2 regions of the Peribacillus sp. YIM B13482 genome follow, and region 1 is predicted to be linked to the other one. Evidence: riboswitches for the same ligand, from Rfam matches in the RefSeq annotation. Region 1 holds a riboswitch; the other holds the start of a gene.

Region 1 (7,526 bases):
TTTTTTGGGAGTTAGCCAGTCTTATAGGAGGTTTATAACACATTGAAATGGTTTTAATTTTTTTAAACGTTCACTTGAAAAGACTTTGAATGGTTCAAAGCAGAAGTGATTGTTTTCTACTCTTTTTTTTTATGTAATCACTATTATAAAATACTGATTCACTTTTTTTAAAAAAGGTATTTTAAGATAGGAAAAATCGCCAAGATATATTTGACAACTGTTTTTTTGAAAAATACATTTGTGTTTTTACAGAGTATTTACTATTATAAGATAAGAAAACAAAATTAAAGTGTTATTTATATGATTACGATAAGGCATTTCTAACCACAATAATAAATAGAGTCGATTGGCGGTAAGGATGGAAGAGCATTGCTGCTAATATTGCATCTGGGGGAGTTAATCATGTCAAACAAGGAATTAAAGAGAGGGCTGGAGGCACGTCACATTCAAATGATAGCTTTGGGCGGAACCATTGGGGTCGGGTTATTTATGGGATCGGCGAGCACGATCAAATGGACAGGGCCTTCTGTAATGCTTGCATATGCCATCGCAGGTATATTTATATTTTTCATCATGCGTTCTATGGGGGAGATGCTATATTTAGAACCGACTACGGGTTCTTTTGCATCCTTTGCTAGCAGCTATATACATCCTTTAGCAGGTTATATGACTGCTTGGAGCAATTGGTTTCAATGGGTAATCGTAGGAATGTCCGAAATCATCGCCGTTGGAATGTATATGCAGTATTGGTTCCCGGAGTTACCAGCTTGGATACCAGGTGTGGTCGCCATGATCATCTTGGGGGCAGCCAACCTCATTTCCGTAAAATCTTTCGGGGAATTTGAATTTTGGTTTGCGCTTATAAAAATAATAACGATTGTATTGATGATCATTGCCGGCCTTGGCCTTATTTTCTTTGGAATAGGGAATGGCGGAGACGCAATTGGATTATCGAATCTTTGGGCAAATGGCGGCTTCTTTACGGGAGGCTGGACAGGATTCTTCTTTGCGCTTTCCCTTGTCGTGGCTTCCTATCAAGGGGTTGAGCTCATCGGCATCGCGGCCGGAGAAGCGAAGAATCCAACGAAGACCGTAACAAAAGCGATCCAATCAATCATATGGCGCATTTTAATTTTCTACATTGGCGCTATATTCGTCATCGTGACGGTTTATCCATGGGATAAACTAGATGACATCGGAAGTCCATTCGTTTCAACCTTTGCTAAAATCGGTATCACAGCAGCTGCAGGCATCATTAACTTTGTCGTAATCACTGCGGCAATGTCCGGATGCAACAGTGGGATCTTCAGTGCAGGGCGTATGCTTTACACACTGGCATTGAATGGCCAAGCTCCTAAAATCTTTGCAAAAGTATCTAAAAGTGGAGTGCCGGCATATTGTACGATCGCTGTACTATTAGGATTGGGTATCGGGGTTGTCCTGAATTACCTTGCACCGCCGGAATTATTCCTTTATGTGTACAGTGCGAGTGTTTTACCCGGAATGATTCCATGGTTTGTCATACTTATCAGTGAGCTTAAATTCAGAAAGGTAAATGCCGCTGAAATGGAGAAACATCCGTTCAAAATGCCGTTTGCCCCTTACAGTAATTATGCGACAATTGCCTTTTTACTGATGGTGCTGGTGGGTATGTGGATCAATCCAAGTACCAGGATTTCCTTGGTTGTCGGGATTGTTTTCCTAGCATTGGTCGTAGTAAGTTATTACATGCTGAAAATGGATAAACGAATACCATTGGATGCTAAATCCGATGATGAGATTTCCAGTTAAGAAGTCTCGTGCCATTTTGATAAAAAGATGAGTGATACGAGTTTTTCTATAATAAGGATTTTGGGAGATCATCTTGTTTAATCTACGTACATGACTCGAGCTTTGCCGAGTGTGTTTCCCCTTAGTATAAATATAATAGACACTAATTAAAGTTGTGCATAAATTGTGGATAAAACAAAGAGAGATAAAGAGAAATCTTCATCCCTCAGGCTTTTTCCCAACTTGTGCATGACTTTTTTTGGTTATTGTAGAAAAAATTCTTAATAAAGATATGGAGTATTTCAAGTATTTCCTTTGGCAGAAAATAAGATTTTCCTAACTAGTGCATGAATTCTATGTAAATGGTTTTGGGATATAATTTGTAAAAAATGAACGGTTCATTTTTGCACATATAGGCTATTTAAGGTTTTTAAGTATAATGTTTTAGGGGAATGATTATAGGTTTTAACATATGTTCTAAAAATCGAATGTTTGTTTTTTGAGACTTTATTCACCTAATTTTTTCAAATTCAAAAGAATATTGATAGGTAATTCCGAAAAATCAATGGTAATATTTAAAAAATATAAATATTTTTTTAGTGTTGTGGAATTTAAAATAATCTTATATACTTAAAAAAACTATTTTCCTATATGTAACTGGCGCAACATGGAGTACCATGGGGGAGCATATAGAGTATAAGCCGCGCGCCTGGGCAAACACTTGATTTATAGATCAAGTGTTTTTTATTTTCCTAGGAAGAGGTGTAGGTAGAGATGAGTAATATGCATAGAAAGATGGGGACCTTTGCTTTAACTATGACAGGTATTGGTTCTATTATCGGCTCAGGTTGGTTGTTCGGAGCGTGGAAAGCTGCCCAGATTGCTGGACCAGCAGCTATTTTTTCTTGGATTATCGGTATGGTGGTAATTTTATTTATTGCATTATCTTACGCAGAGCTTGGGGCAATGTTTCCTGAAGCTGGAGGCATGGTTAAGTATCCTCAATATTCGCATGGCTCTTTTATTGGATTTTTAGCTGCGTGGGCGAACTGGATATCTATCGCTTCGACTATTACCGTTGAGGCCATTGCTTCAGTACAATATATGAGTACGTGGCCTTGGGAATGGGCCAGATGGTCTCATTCTTTAGTTGATAACAATATCTTAACGACCAAAGGATTATTCATAGCTTCTTTACTACTATTGTTCTATTTCTTCGTCAACTATTGGACAGTCAACCTTTTTGCTAAGGCAAATTCATTTATTACCATTTTTAAATTAATTGTTCCAGGTGTAATGGCAGGATCGTTATTTTTTGCTGGATTTCATGGTGAAAACTTTACAAGTTCTCAGGGTATCGCACCATATGGCTGGGCAAGCGTTTTAACAGCAGTAGCTACTTCTGGTATAGTGTTTGCGTTTAACGGATTTCAAAGTCCCGTTAATATGGCAGGTGAAGCGAAGTCACCGAATAAGTCTATACCTATTGCTGTTATTGGCTCTATTCTAATTGCAGGTTTTATATACGTTATGTTACAAGTTGTGTTTATCGGTGTAGTCGATCCGTCAATGATCGTGAACGGATGGAGTCATCTGAATTTTAATTCACCTTTTGCAGATTTGGCAATTGCTCTAAGCCTTAACTGGTTAGCGATTGTATTGTTTGTAGATGCGTTTGTTTCACCGTCTGGTTCAGGTGCCACTTATACAGCTACAACTTCGCGAATGCTTTATGGAATGCAGAAAAATGGGTACTTACCGAGGATCTTTGGTACATTACATCCACTTTATGGTGTTCCGCGTCCAGCGATGTTATTAAACTTAGGTGTATGTTTTATCTTTTTATTTTTATTCCGCGGATGGGGCGTACTTGCAGAAGTGATTTCAGTTGCCACACTTATTTCGTATATCATGGGGCCAGTTGCATTGGCAACATTAAGACGTACCGCTTCACATTTTAACCGTCCATTTCACTTAAAAGGTGCCTCTATTATTGCACCTTGCGGATTTGTTTTTGCATCGCTTACTTTATACTGGGCGCGTTGGCCATTAACAGGAGAAGTCGCTTTCATCATTGCCATTGGACTGCCTATTTACTTTTATTATCAAGCTAAAAATAAATGGAATGGATTCAAAAAACAATTTTTATCAGGTGTTTGGATGCTTCTTTACTTAGGTTGTATGATTTTGATTTCTTATATTGGAAGTGAGAAGTTCGGCGGAAAAAATATTCTTACATTTGGCTGGGATATGGTGGTCATTACATGTCTGGCACTTGGCTTCTTTTGGTGGGGAGTTAAGAGCGGCATTAAAACGGAATACATGGATGAAGCTGAAAAAATCAACAAAGAATTTATCAATAAATAACTTTTTGTGCAGACACAGTTATATGAGTATAAAGAAAACATGGTTATTTTATGACCATGTTTTTTTATTTATTTTAAAATAAGTGCTGGCGATTGTAACGTTATTTTGTTTTAAGGGTTTTTTAGTCTTTGCGAGTAAATTGGTGGAATTCACAAGTAAATAATGAAATCTTGCGAGATAAGTATGCTCTATCATATAGAAAAACTAAATATCCTACTTTTTAGTGCGGAGGTTGAGGTAAAAGTATGAATTGGATTGTTTTTAAATCACTTCCACCTATAGAATGTGTCTTTTCCTAAAGAATTTCATAGTATATATAATTCTCTACATCATCTGAGAAAGGGGTTTATATTTTGGAAAGAACAAAGCTTACCGGGCGTATCGTTACACCTAATGATGCCGAGTATGAGCATGCCAGGATAAATAATAACTTAAGTTTTCCTAAATTCCCAAAGGTCATTGTGTTTTGTCAAAATACCAATGATGTGTTGAATTCACTGAAGTGGGCCCGGGAAAATCATACACCTTTCCGGGTTAGGAGCGGCAGGCATAGTTATGAAAACTTTTCATTAGTGAACGGCGGTCTAATCATTGATATTAGTGAAATGTATAAGATCAAGGTCAATCGTGAAAAAATGATCGCAAAAATTGAAGCCGGAGCTGATTTAGGGCAAGTATATAATAAGCTATGGAAGTATGGAACGACGATTCCGGCTGGGACCGAAAGCGGTGTAGGTCTTGTAGGTCTTACGCTTGGCGGTGGTATAGGGATGTTAACGAGGCGCTTTGGACTTACTTGTGACAATCTGGTTGAAATAGAAATGGTAAGGGCGTGTGGAAAGATGGGCGCCAAACTCATTAAAGCAAATAGGAAAATTAATAGTGATTTATTTTGGGCATGCTGCGGGGGTGGAGGGGGAAACTTTGGCATAGTCACTTCTCTTACTTTCAGGGTACACCCTGTATCAAGGGTATCGGTTTTCTCCGTCACATGGGGGTGGAAAGATTTCGAAGCGGTGTTTAATGCCTGGCAGGATTGGGCCCCTCAAGCTGATGAATGTCTAACTTCTGAAATTGAATTCAAGGCAAAGGAAGTAAACCAAATTATCGCTCAAGGTGAATTTGTTGGAACGTCACATAGGTTAAAGCAGCTTCTAAAACCTTTGACGAAAACTGGTTCACCAACAAATGTCATGATAAAGGAAGTCCCGTACATTGAAGCCGTAAGATTCTTTAATGATCCGAGTGGAAATCGACCGGCCCATCGTAAGAGGTCAGGTTCTTTCATTGAAAAAACTTTTCCTCAGCGAGCAATCTTGACGATGAAGCATTTTCTGGAAAACGCTCCAAATGAAAATGCAGCCATTTGGCATCAATCCCTTGGAGGAGCGGCTGGCCGTGCGGAACCAACGGAAACGGCATTTTATTATCGGGATGCTTTAATCGCCCAGGAGTATTTGGCTACATGGACTAATCCAGAAGAAGAGCGGCATAACATTCATTGGATCAAGGAACTTAAGTACGCCTTGTCTCCGTATACGACCGGTGACTATGTGAATTGGCCGGATACCCTCATCAAAGATTGGCCAACTGCGTACTATGGAGAAAATTTCAAACGGCTTCGAGAAGTGAAAACGACCTATGATCCATACAATACGTTTAGATTCCCTCAAAGCATACCGCCATTAAAAAGGTGGGGTTGAATGGAAGCATCAAAATCATTTGTTATTAAAAGGCTTATTCCTCAATATGGGTACTCTATTATTTAGGTTTGTGTATATTAATTGAGGTAATCCCCAAAATCATGTTTATGAAAGTAAGGTTTGCGTAAGGTAACGTTTGCTTTTCCCTGATTTAATTGATTGTTATCAATTTATTGTTGAGGCATGTAGTTTCTTTCCTTATGTCATTATTGGAATTCCCTACATTAGGTTGACCCTTCTTTTCTTTTATAAGGAGAAAAAATATAACATATACATGATGGTCCATCAATTTCCTAAAAAGTGGACCGCTTGGAAAAGTCCCGAAACGTCCAAAAAAGATTGACGAACAAAGAATAGATAAGGATTCTGTGCATAACTTGTGGACAATAAATGATCAAGTGACCATCCAAATCCATGAAGCTTTAGTTTTTAAAATCGGGCAAAAAGAGAATGGAACTATTAGTTTTATTTACTTAGAATCCTCTACCTGCATAAATAGTATTAGGTTCCTTGAATACCATGTTGTATGAATCGCAATAAATATATCGTGACTTGTTGATTGTTCAGTTAATTAAATTACACCTTTACTTATTGGTTTTATAGGATTAAAATCGGTGAAAGAATTATTATAATAGGATGAGCTGATTGGACAACCAAAAGCTCCTGAACGCGATAAGCGAACAGGAGCTTTTTGCGTTCATTTTGGAAAAAGGAGTTGGGAAGATGAATATTGACCATATTGAAGCTTTTATGTATGTTGTTCACCTTAATAGTTTTCATAAAGCCGCAGAGGCAATGTTTTTATCACAGCCAACGGTTTCGGCAAGAATTAAGACACTTGAGAGTGAACTCGATTCAGTACTATTTGAGAGGCAAGGGAGAGGGATTATTTTAACCGAAAAAGGGAAAGCCTTCATTCCATTTGCGGATCAAATTATTCGCACCTTTCAACAGGGGAAAAAACAGTTGAAAACAGGAAGCGAACTGGAGGAAATAAAGATAGGGGCTAATATCATTACATCGCAATACTTTATTCCATTTGCTCTTCCTCTATGGAAAATGGAAAACCCCAATTTACGCTTTAAATTTATTTCAGCAACAAATGATGTATTAATGGAAAAATAAATTCTTTTCTACTATCCATATACATGACTTTTTCTTGTTATAAAAGGGAAATTTCAACAGCTACCTAAAACAGAAAAACTTTAGCCTTTTCCTGCTTGGAATCCTGGATATTTGGTCATTCCGCCATCAGCATATAAGGTCATGCCCGTTACGTAGCTTGATTCAGCTGAGGCTAGCCAGGCAGCACAAGCGGCAATCTGTTCCGGTTTACCGATATATCCCATCGGTATCAGGTCGATGACTTCTTGTTTAGATTTTGGGTCATTGAACTTCTCTGCATTGATGGGTGTGTCGATTGCGCCGGGGGAAATGTTATTTATCCGTATCCCTTTAGGAGCATATTCAAGTGCAAGGGTTTCTGTCATCATCTTCACTCCGCCCTTACTTGCTGCATAATGGACAAAATGAGGCCATGGAATCCGGTCATGAACGGAAGACATATTAATGATATTGCCCTTGATACCATGATCGAGCATATAATTGATAGCTTCCCTGCTTGCGAGGAACATACCCGTAAGATTTACATCGATGACTTTCTGCCAATCCTCAAGCGTCAGCTTT
Region 2 (7,526 bases), on a different contig from region 1:
GCAGAAGTGATCCAGGTTTTTCCTACTAAACATGCTTTAGGCCTCCGCACAAAGCATGGCATAGAATTGTTAATTCATATAGGTTTAGATACAGTTAACCTTAAAGGTGAGGGATTTGAAGTCCATGTCGCAGAAGGGAAAAGTGTAAAAGCAGGAGACAGGCTTGTTACATTTGATATCGAATTTCTAAAATCCAAAGTTCCCAGCATCATAACTCCGATTATTATCATGAATGGCGAGCTAGTTGAAAAACTGGAAAAAACAAATATCAGCCAAGCAAATAGTAACGAAACAACGATTATGAGTGTTCATTTAAAGTAAGGCCTAATGTAGAATCGGATTCTTTTGAGAATGATAAGGCATTAAACCCCGGTTCATTCATTGATTCTACAAGTTTAGCCGGCGGAGTCATTAGCCCCATGGGTGTTTACGGTCGGCGATGGTTCTTGAATTGTTTTTGTTATGCATACATCCATTCTTTTTTTGTTGTGGGCAGGATTATCGGAAAATGGAGCGAATAGTAGGTGAATGAACATAAAATAAATCAAGTGAGGGTGAATTTGATGGGAGTTCAAGCAGAGAAGATCTTTGTAAACTTGCCTGTTAAAGATTTGGATGCCTCAATAGAATTTTTCACAAAGGTGGGCTTTAAGTTTAACGAGCAAATGACCAATGAAAATGCAACATGCATGGTTATCAGTGAGTCTATATATGTCATGTTATTGGTTGAAGATTACTTTAAAACGTTTACCAAGAAGGAAATCCCGAATCCAGCAGCAAGTACGGAAGCCATCGTGGCCCTATCGGTTAAAAGTAAGGAAGATGTGGATGAGGTCGTGAATAGGGCACTCGATGCTGGCGGAAGGCCTTTTAATGAAGCCATCGATCATGGGTTCATGTACGGGTGGAGTTTTCTGGATATCGATGGGCATTCTTGGGAAGTTTTTTACATGGATGAAAGCGGGTTTAATCAAAATTAAATCAAACGCAAGGCACACTCCTCACTTAAGGGCTGTGTCTTTTTTTGAAGTCAACATGATTGCCTGCTAGAAGTAGGAACCCGTTAGTTGGAGTGTATAACATCATATTTAACAAGTAAGACAAAGCAGGGGAAGGTGAGAAGAACTGAAGTTCCCAACAAAATTCGGCACTGATATGAAGGATGAAGAATATGAAAACCCTTCCCAACATAAAATGTGGGAAGGGATTTCTAGCTTATGGACACAAAACTTTGCACTATTATTCTATCGGTTTAATTCGAGAAGGATGACATAGAAAACTGCTAGAAATACAAGGACCCTTCGCATCCAGCAACATTCATCTTAAATGAAGTTTAATCATAACAATACAGGGCTAATATCTTTCCACTCATAAACCAATAGATTTAATTCAGCACCAGTCATTTTGATTTTTTCGGTTTTAAGCAATTCAGCACCAAAAGCCTCATAGAAAAATCGAGAGTTATTATCTTCAAGCACCTCAACAAAAATTGTATGGAAGCCCAGTTTTTTAAATATAAAAAATAATTCTTTGATGAGTTTCTTTCCAATCCCCATTCTTTGAAAATCTTCGAGGATATATATCGCAGTTAGATCACCCGAATCTTCAACTTTATTCGTTTCCCTTTTTCCTCCGCTTATAAATCCGACTATTTCTCCCTCGTTATTTTCTGCTACATAAACATGATTTCTATCTTTAGATATATTCTCTATCCATACGTCTTTCCTTTTCCCATAAGACAGTTTATCTAAAAAATCACTTGGCATTATATTTTTATATGTGGTACGCCAGCAATCGACATGGACTATTGCTATACCCTCAGCATCAGCAACGTTTGCCTTTCTTATTAACAAATTGATTTCCCCCTTTACAGGTTAAATGAAAAACGCGGTTCAAATAGGTAAATTCAAATTTTTCACCATTGACGCACTGAATTCAGGAGTATGTTCCATATAAAAAGGATAACTATCACGAAGTATAAATAGTTTCTTAGAGTCATCTAAAAAAGTGTGATCCATTTGTTTTGTCAGTTCATCAATAAACCTTTTATCGGGTGTACCGAACGTCACCGCCATTTTTGGCGGTAAGGCCTTCATGGCAATAGGGATCCAAGGCCTTTGTTTTGAAACCACTATTGCATGTGCTGTTCCGCTAATTACGAAATTAAATATATCTTGATCTTGTTCCGTTTTCATACCAAGGTTACTTTTCAGCCAATCGCGTAAGCTTGGTACCGAATCCACAGGGAAGCCAATCTCTCTTAAATAAAGTGTTCTTAACATTCCGGATGCCTTCCGTTCATCTTCATTTACATAATCATGGGCAATGATTTCGAGAAGGTGGCCATCTCCATCACGAAAATATAGATTTTTTCTTCCGTTCGTTTCGTCGATATACTGACCATGTTCTTGTCTTAGGACCAATAATCCGGATTGTTGGATAAATGATGCCGCTTCATCAAATTGAGAATATGGGACTTGAAATGCAAAGTGTGCTGGAGAAATGGGCTCAAACGCTTCTTTAAAACTCAACGAAGTAAAGGGCGTCAGCTGAAACTGAATGAACTCTTTAGATTCTGATAGAATGGGGAGCTGCAGGCGGTTAGCGTAGCATTGCTTTACACCTTCAATAGATACTGTCAGTAATTCTAAATCTGCGAAATGAGTAATCAAAATTTTCACCCCTTATCTTCTAGTTTGCTATACCCCCTATTTTTTACTAATATTATCCATTTTGCAACTAACCTGCCCGAGTCCAAGAAATCAACAGGGCCTTCTTTTTAAATGAACATGGAATAATTGTTAATGATTACTATTATATGATACTATTGACCTGGTTTGTTTCGTGGGGGAAGGTGTAGGATGAAGCGGATTTTCCGTAATAAAATATTTTATTTACTAATCTTCTTGGTTACCTTGGGGATTGTGTTTATTTTTAATAATGACAATGAACCGACTGAGGAATTAACTGAAGATGAATTTTTCACAACTTTAGAGGATGGCAAAGTAACATATTTGGAGTTGGAGCCCCAAAAAAGAGTTTTTGAAATAAGCGGGCGGCTGAAAGGTTATGAAAAGGATCAATATTTTATCGCCACTGTCCCAAATAGTGAAATTTCGATGAATAGAATGAATGACGCTGCAGAAGAACATGATATAGAAAAAATTGTGGTCATGCCACAAGACACAGAGACAAGCGCATGGGTCAATTTTTTTTCAACGTCCATTCCGATCATGATCATTTTCACCCTATTTTTCGTTATTTTACTATTGGTCAAAAGAATGAACCATTCTAAATGATGAAAAAACTTGCTTTTCCAATTGGATGGTTTGAAATGAAAGGGAAATCATTAGAGGAAATTGAAGAATACTGGCGTGAGCATGATTTGGCAAAGGCTATTAAACCTGCTTAAGTTGGCCATTCGCAAGCGGTCATGCTGAGTATTGACTTCTTCCATATAAAACCTTTAAATTGATATTGAAATTTGCTGAATAATTTGATAGAATAAAATCAATCAAAAGACTATGTGCAACTGGCGAAACACGGATAACCGTGAGGGAACACATAGTGTCGTAGCCGTTCGCCTGGGCAGAGGTAAGGGATTTTATCCCTTGCCTCTTTCTGTTTATTAACAGAGGATAGTGAAGTTTTAAAGAATGCAGATTTTCATGGGCAAAAAATATTGTCAATATTTCGAAATTTGAAAAAAAACTATCATAATCAAAAGGGGACAAACAAGATGAGCACAATTCTTTTAGAAAAAGTGAAAACGATCAAAACATTAAATAATATTGCTGAAAGCGGGCTAAATGTATTCAATAAAGGCGATTTTACGGTCGACAATGACAGTGAAAACCCTGATGCGATCGTTGTTCGCAGCTTTAACATGCATACAATGGAATTCGGAGATCAATTAAAAGCAATCGCAAGGGCAGGGGCGGGAGTCAATAATATTCCGGTCGACAAATGTACCGAGCAAGGAATCGTTGTTTTTAATACACCTGGTGCTAACGCTAACGCTGTAAAAGAAATGGTACTGACATCATTAATGGCTTCATCTCGTAACCTTTTTGCCGGTGTGGCATGGACAAAGACATTAGAAGGCGAAGGAGAACAAATTCCGAAGCTTGTAGAAGCAGGAAAGAAACAATTCGTTGGAAAAGAAATCAAGGGAAAAACTCTGGGTGTAATCGGCTTAGGTGCGATCGGTGCGCTTGTGGCGAATGATGCCCTGGATTTAGACATGGATGTAATTGGATTTGACCCGTTCATCTCTGTCGATACAGCTTGGAATTTATCTCGCAATGTACAGCGCGCCATGACGATTGAAGAGTTGTTTGCAGAATCTGATTACATTACTGTACACGTTCCATTAACGGATGACACAAGAGGAATGTTTAACCAAGAAACATTTGGCATCATGAAACCAGGCGTTCATATTTTGAACTTCTCACGCGGTGAGCTAGTGAATGAAAATGATATGGAAGCTGCACTTGAAAGCGGGAAAGTTGGCAAGTTCATTACAGACTTCCCGAATGAAAACGTGCTGAAAATGAAAAATGTCGTTCCAATTCCGCATCTTGGTGCCTCTACGCAAGAATCAGAGGAAAACTGTGCCATCATGGCAGCACGTCAGGTGAAAGGATTTTTAGAAACAGGGAACATCAAGAACTCAGTGAATTTCCCAAATACTTCCCTTCCTTTTACAGGAAATCGTCGTGTGGCAACATTCCATGAAAACGTTCCGAACATGGTTGGGCAAATCACACTGGCTGTATCAGGCTTTAATTTGAACATCGCTGACATGGTTAACAGAAGCCGTGGGGGATATGCGTATACGATCATCGACATTGACGGTGAAGTAAACGGCGATATCATTCCTAGCTTGGAAGAAAAAATCAAACAAATCGAAGGCATCGTTACAACCCGTATTATTTAATTGGAACAGGAAGAAAGCATGAAGGAACGCCCTGATGCTTTCTTGCCCAAATGATAAATAGCAGTGCAAGCCTCAATTCCTTTAAGGAGTTGAGGCTTTTTAATTTGCATGGGTTTAGCGTTATAAAGGAATTGTTGGTAAGTTCAGTGTCTTCAAGATGCAATTCCTCCAGTTAATTCTCCTTAAACTCCCTTAATAAAAAATTAAGAAAAACTATTCATAATAAGTTTCACCAATATGAATAGGGAGTTAGTTAAAAAAAATCAAGGACAAACTACTTAGGGAGGATAAGATATGAAAAAGCTGATGTTCGTGAAGCTTGGATTAGATATTTTAATGGCCGTTACGTTCGTATTATTTTTCAATAAACAAGTATTAGGAGGATTAACGTTTCATGAAATTGCCGGGTTAGTAATTGCCGTATTATTTTTCATCCATGTGTTGCTCAATTGGCGATGGGTAAAAAAAGTCACGGTTAAATTGTTTGACCTTAATTTACCTCTTAAAACAAAATTTGGTTATTTTTTAAACGTAATGTTGTTAATTACAATGACCTTTATTATGATCAGTGGTATTTTTATTTCAAGAGTTGTATTCCCAAATATCAACGTTGGTAATGAACAATGGTTTAAAATTTCTCATATATCCATTTCGTTTTTAGTGCTTATTTTAGTTGCAGCCCATATTGGATTACATTGGAAATGGGTAATAAATGTTTTTAAAAATATGATGAAGTTCAGAACCCCCAAACCATTCATAGGGATTTTAGCAAGAGCAGCAACAATTGCTTTATTAGTGTTTGGGGGCTATCAAATGTACTCAACAAATTTCATCATGCAGCTGCAAGGAGTTGCGAACGTGTTTAATCTTTCTTCTTCACAAATGCCAGAAGGCGGCTTCGAAAGGGGAGAAAAACCGAACTTTCAAGAAGGGGACTTCAAAAGGGGAGAAAGACCAAACCCTCCGGAAGGCGGCTTCGAAGCGGGAGAAGGCCAATTTGAAAAACCAATGTCAGAAGGCAGCCTAAAAGGGGAAAAAGGCCAATTCGAGAGTTCGAACGCTTTAGGTGTTATCATAACGTATTTTGGCATTATGTCTGTATTTATAATTATCATTTATTATATGGAAAAATTTATAATGAGAAATAAAAGTAAAAAGAAAAAAACTAACTCCAGTAATGGGGATTTAACGGGTGTATAAAAAGTAATTCATATATAAACCGGATACTGCTTTTGTTCGTTATTACCTTTCGTTTTGTTCTTATCCTGACTGAGGGAAAAACAAAAAGGGGAAATTTTACTTCTTCCTAAGCCTAGCTGGATTATCAAGAAGTACATACACTTTTGAAAGCCTATTTAAAAAATCACTAAAATTGGTAGGGAATATACTGGCTCAACTAATGTCCCTAAAAATTGTGACGATTCCGTTGATGCAGTATATTCGATGTTAAAAAGACTCCAACAGGAGGAAATTGCTCGGTATTGCCTACATTCCAAAATCCATAAATCGGGATAGGTATACCATTCTCTCCAATCATAAAAAAATAATAGCTAAAATTCTTACCCATATCATTACCAACAAAACGGGGTAGCAATCCATAAAAAATCCGGTCTTCAATTGAAAAACGGATTTTTTAATGATGATGTTCATGACTTTCTTCTAGTTTTTGAATCCCTTTTTGCAAGAATTTCAATTCACTTTCAGAAAGTTTTCCTACGATAAACTGTTTTTGAGGCATAATGATTGAACCATCATTACTAGCATGCACTTTTATATAGTATAGGCCATTACTATCAAAGTTTTTACTTAAAGTATAAGTACCGTTCCCCTCTTCTACAGCTTGTTCCATACTATATTTGAGTGAGCCATCTTGTTTCCATATCTCAAAATGAACAAAATCCGCGTTTTCAACCATTTTACCACCTTGAGTAAGCACAGCCTTTATCGTCTCCTGTTTATTAGCCGAAAAGGATGCTGGTATAATTATCTCAGCTTCAAGTGGTGTTTCTTCTTTGTATAGATTAGTGACATCCTTTTCAAGTGAACAAGCACTTAGCAATAGGCTGAAAATAAAGATTAAAGAAATACATATATTATTTTTCACGGCAAAAGCCACCCTTTACATATCGATTCATGTATTCAAAAACTTCTTAACTGCAGATATTCTTTTAATAATTAACCAGTCAATTAGCCAAACGACAATAAGAGATAAACCAACCAAAGGAAACAAAATTCCTAGACCTATTAATAGAATTAGAAAGAACTTCATGTTGTTTATAGGAGGAGCTTTCGGTGCACCCAATCCTTTTTTCGGCTTTCGCTTCCACCATAAATAAAAACCACTAAATGCAACAAGCATAATTCCTAAACAAATAAGAAGGCTGATTATTTGGTTAATCAAACCAAATTGGGTCCCTTTATGCAAGGTAATTCCCCAAGCAACTATTTTTCCTATTAAACCGTAATGATCATAACGATAATCAGCTAGAACTGCACCGGAATATTGGTCAATATGTATAGTCGCTTCATCCTGTGCTTTCGGTGGAAAAGCTGACAATGTATAAACGCCATCCGTTTCTGTTGGAAT

Evidence for each region. A riboswitch is a leader RNA that binds a small molecule or an ion and turns the genes downstream of it on or off. The one in region 1 is predicted to bind ZMP and ZTP.
Region 2: linked by a shared signal. The riboswitch ahead of ACFX4L_RS07630 (phosphoglycerate dehydrogenase) and the one ahead of ACFX4L_RS08575 (glutamate/serine transporter AimA) in region 1 are both predicted to bind ZMP and ZTP.

Annotation. Positions count from the first base shown of each region.
Region 1 covers NZ_JBHZPF010000012.1:37,124-44,649, forward strand. The annotation lists gene ACFX4L_RS08570 (amino acid permease) at 403-1,791, shown strand; ZMP/ZTP riboswitch at 2,414-2,492, shown strand; gene ACFX4L_RS08575 (glutamate/serine transporter AimA) at 2,545-4,137, shown strand; gene ACFX4L_RS08580 (FAD-binding oxidoreductase) at 4,491-5,840, shown strand; partial or broken gene ACFX4L_RS08585 (LysR family transcriptional regulator) at 6,564-6,962, shown strand; gene ACFX4L_RS08590 (glucose-1-dehydrogenase) at 7,046-7,526, opposite strand, start outside.
Region 2 covers NZ_JBHZPF010000010.1:57,654-65,179, reverse strand. The annotation lists gene ACFX4L_RS07655 (PTS sugar transporter subunit IIA) at 1-321, shown strand, start outside; gene ACFX4L_RS07650 (VOC family protein) at 564-980, shown strand; gene ACFX4L_RS07645 (GNAT family N-acetyltransferase) at 1,338-1,853, opposite strand; gene ACFX4L_RS07640 (VOC family protein) at 1,893-2,672, opposite strand; gene ACFX4L_RS07635 (ATP-dependent metallopeptidase FtsH/Yme1/Tma family protein) at 2,862-3,299, shown strand; ZMP/ZTP riboswitch at 3,519-3,597, shown strand; gene ACFX4L_RS07630 (phosphoglycerate dehydrogenase) at 3,740-4,939, shown strand; gene ACFX4L_RS07625 (DUF4405 domain-containing protein) at 5,234-6,139, shown strand; gene ACFX4L_RS07620 (FixH family protein) at 6,573-7,043, opposite strand; gene ACFX4L_RS07615 (PepSY-associated TM helix domain-containing protein) at 7,071-7,526, opposite strand, start outside.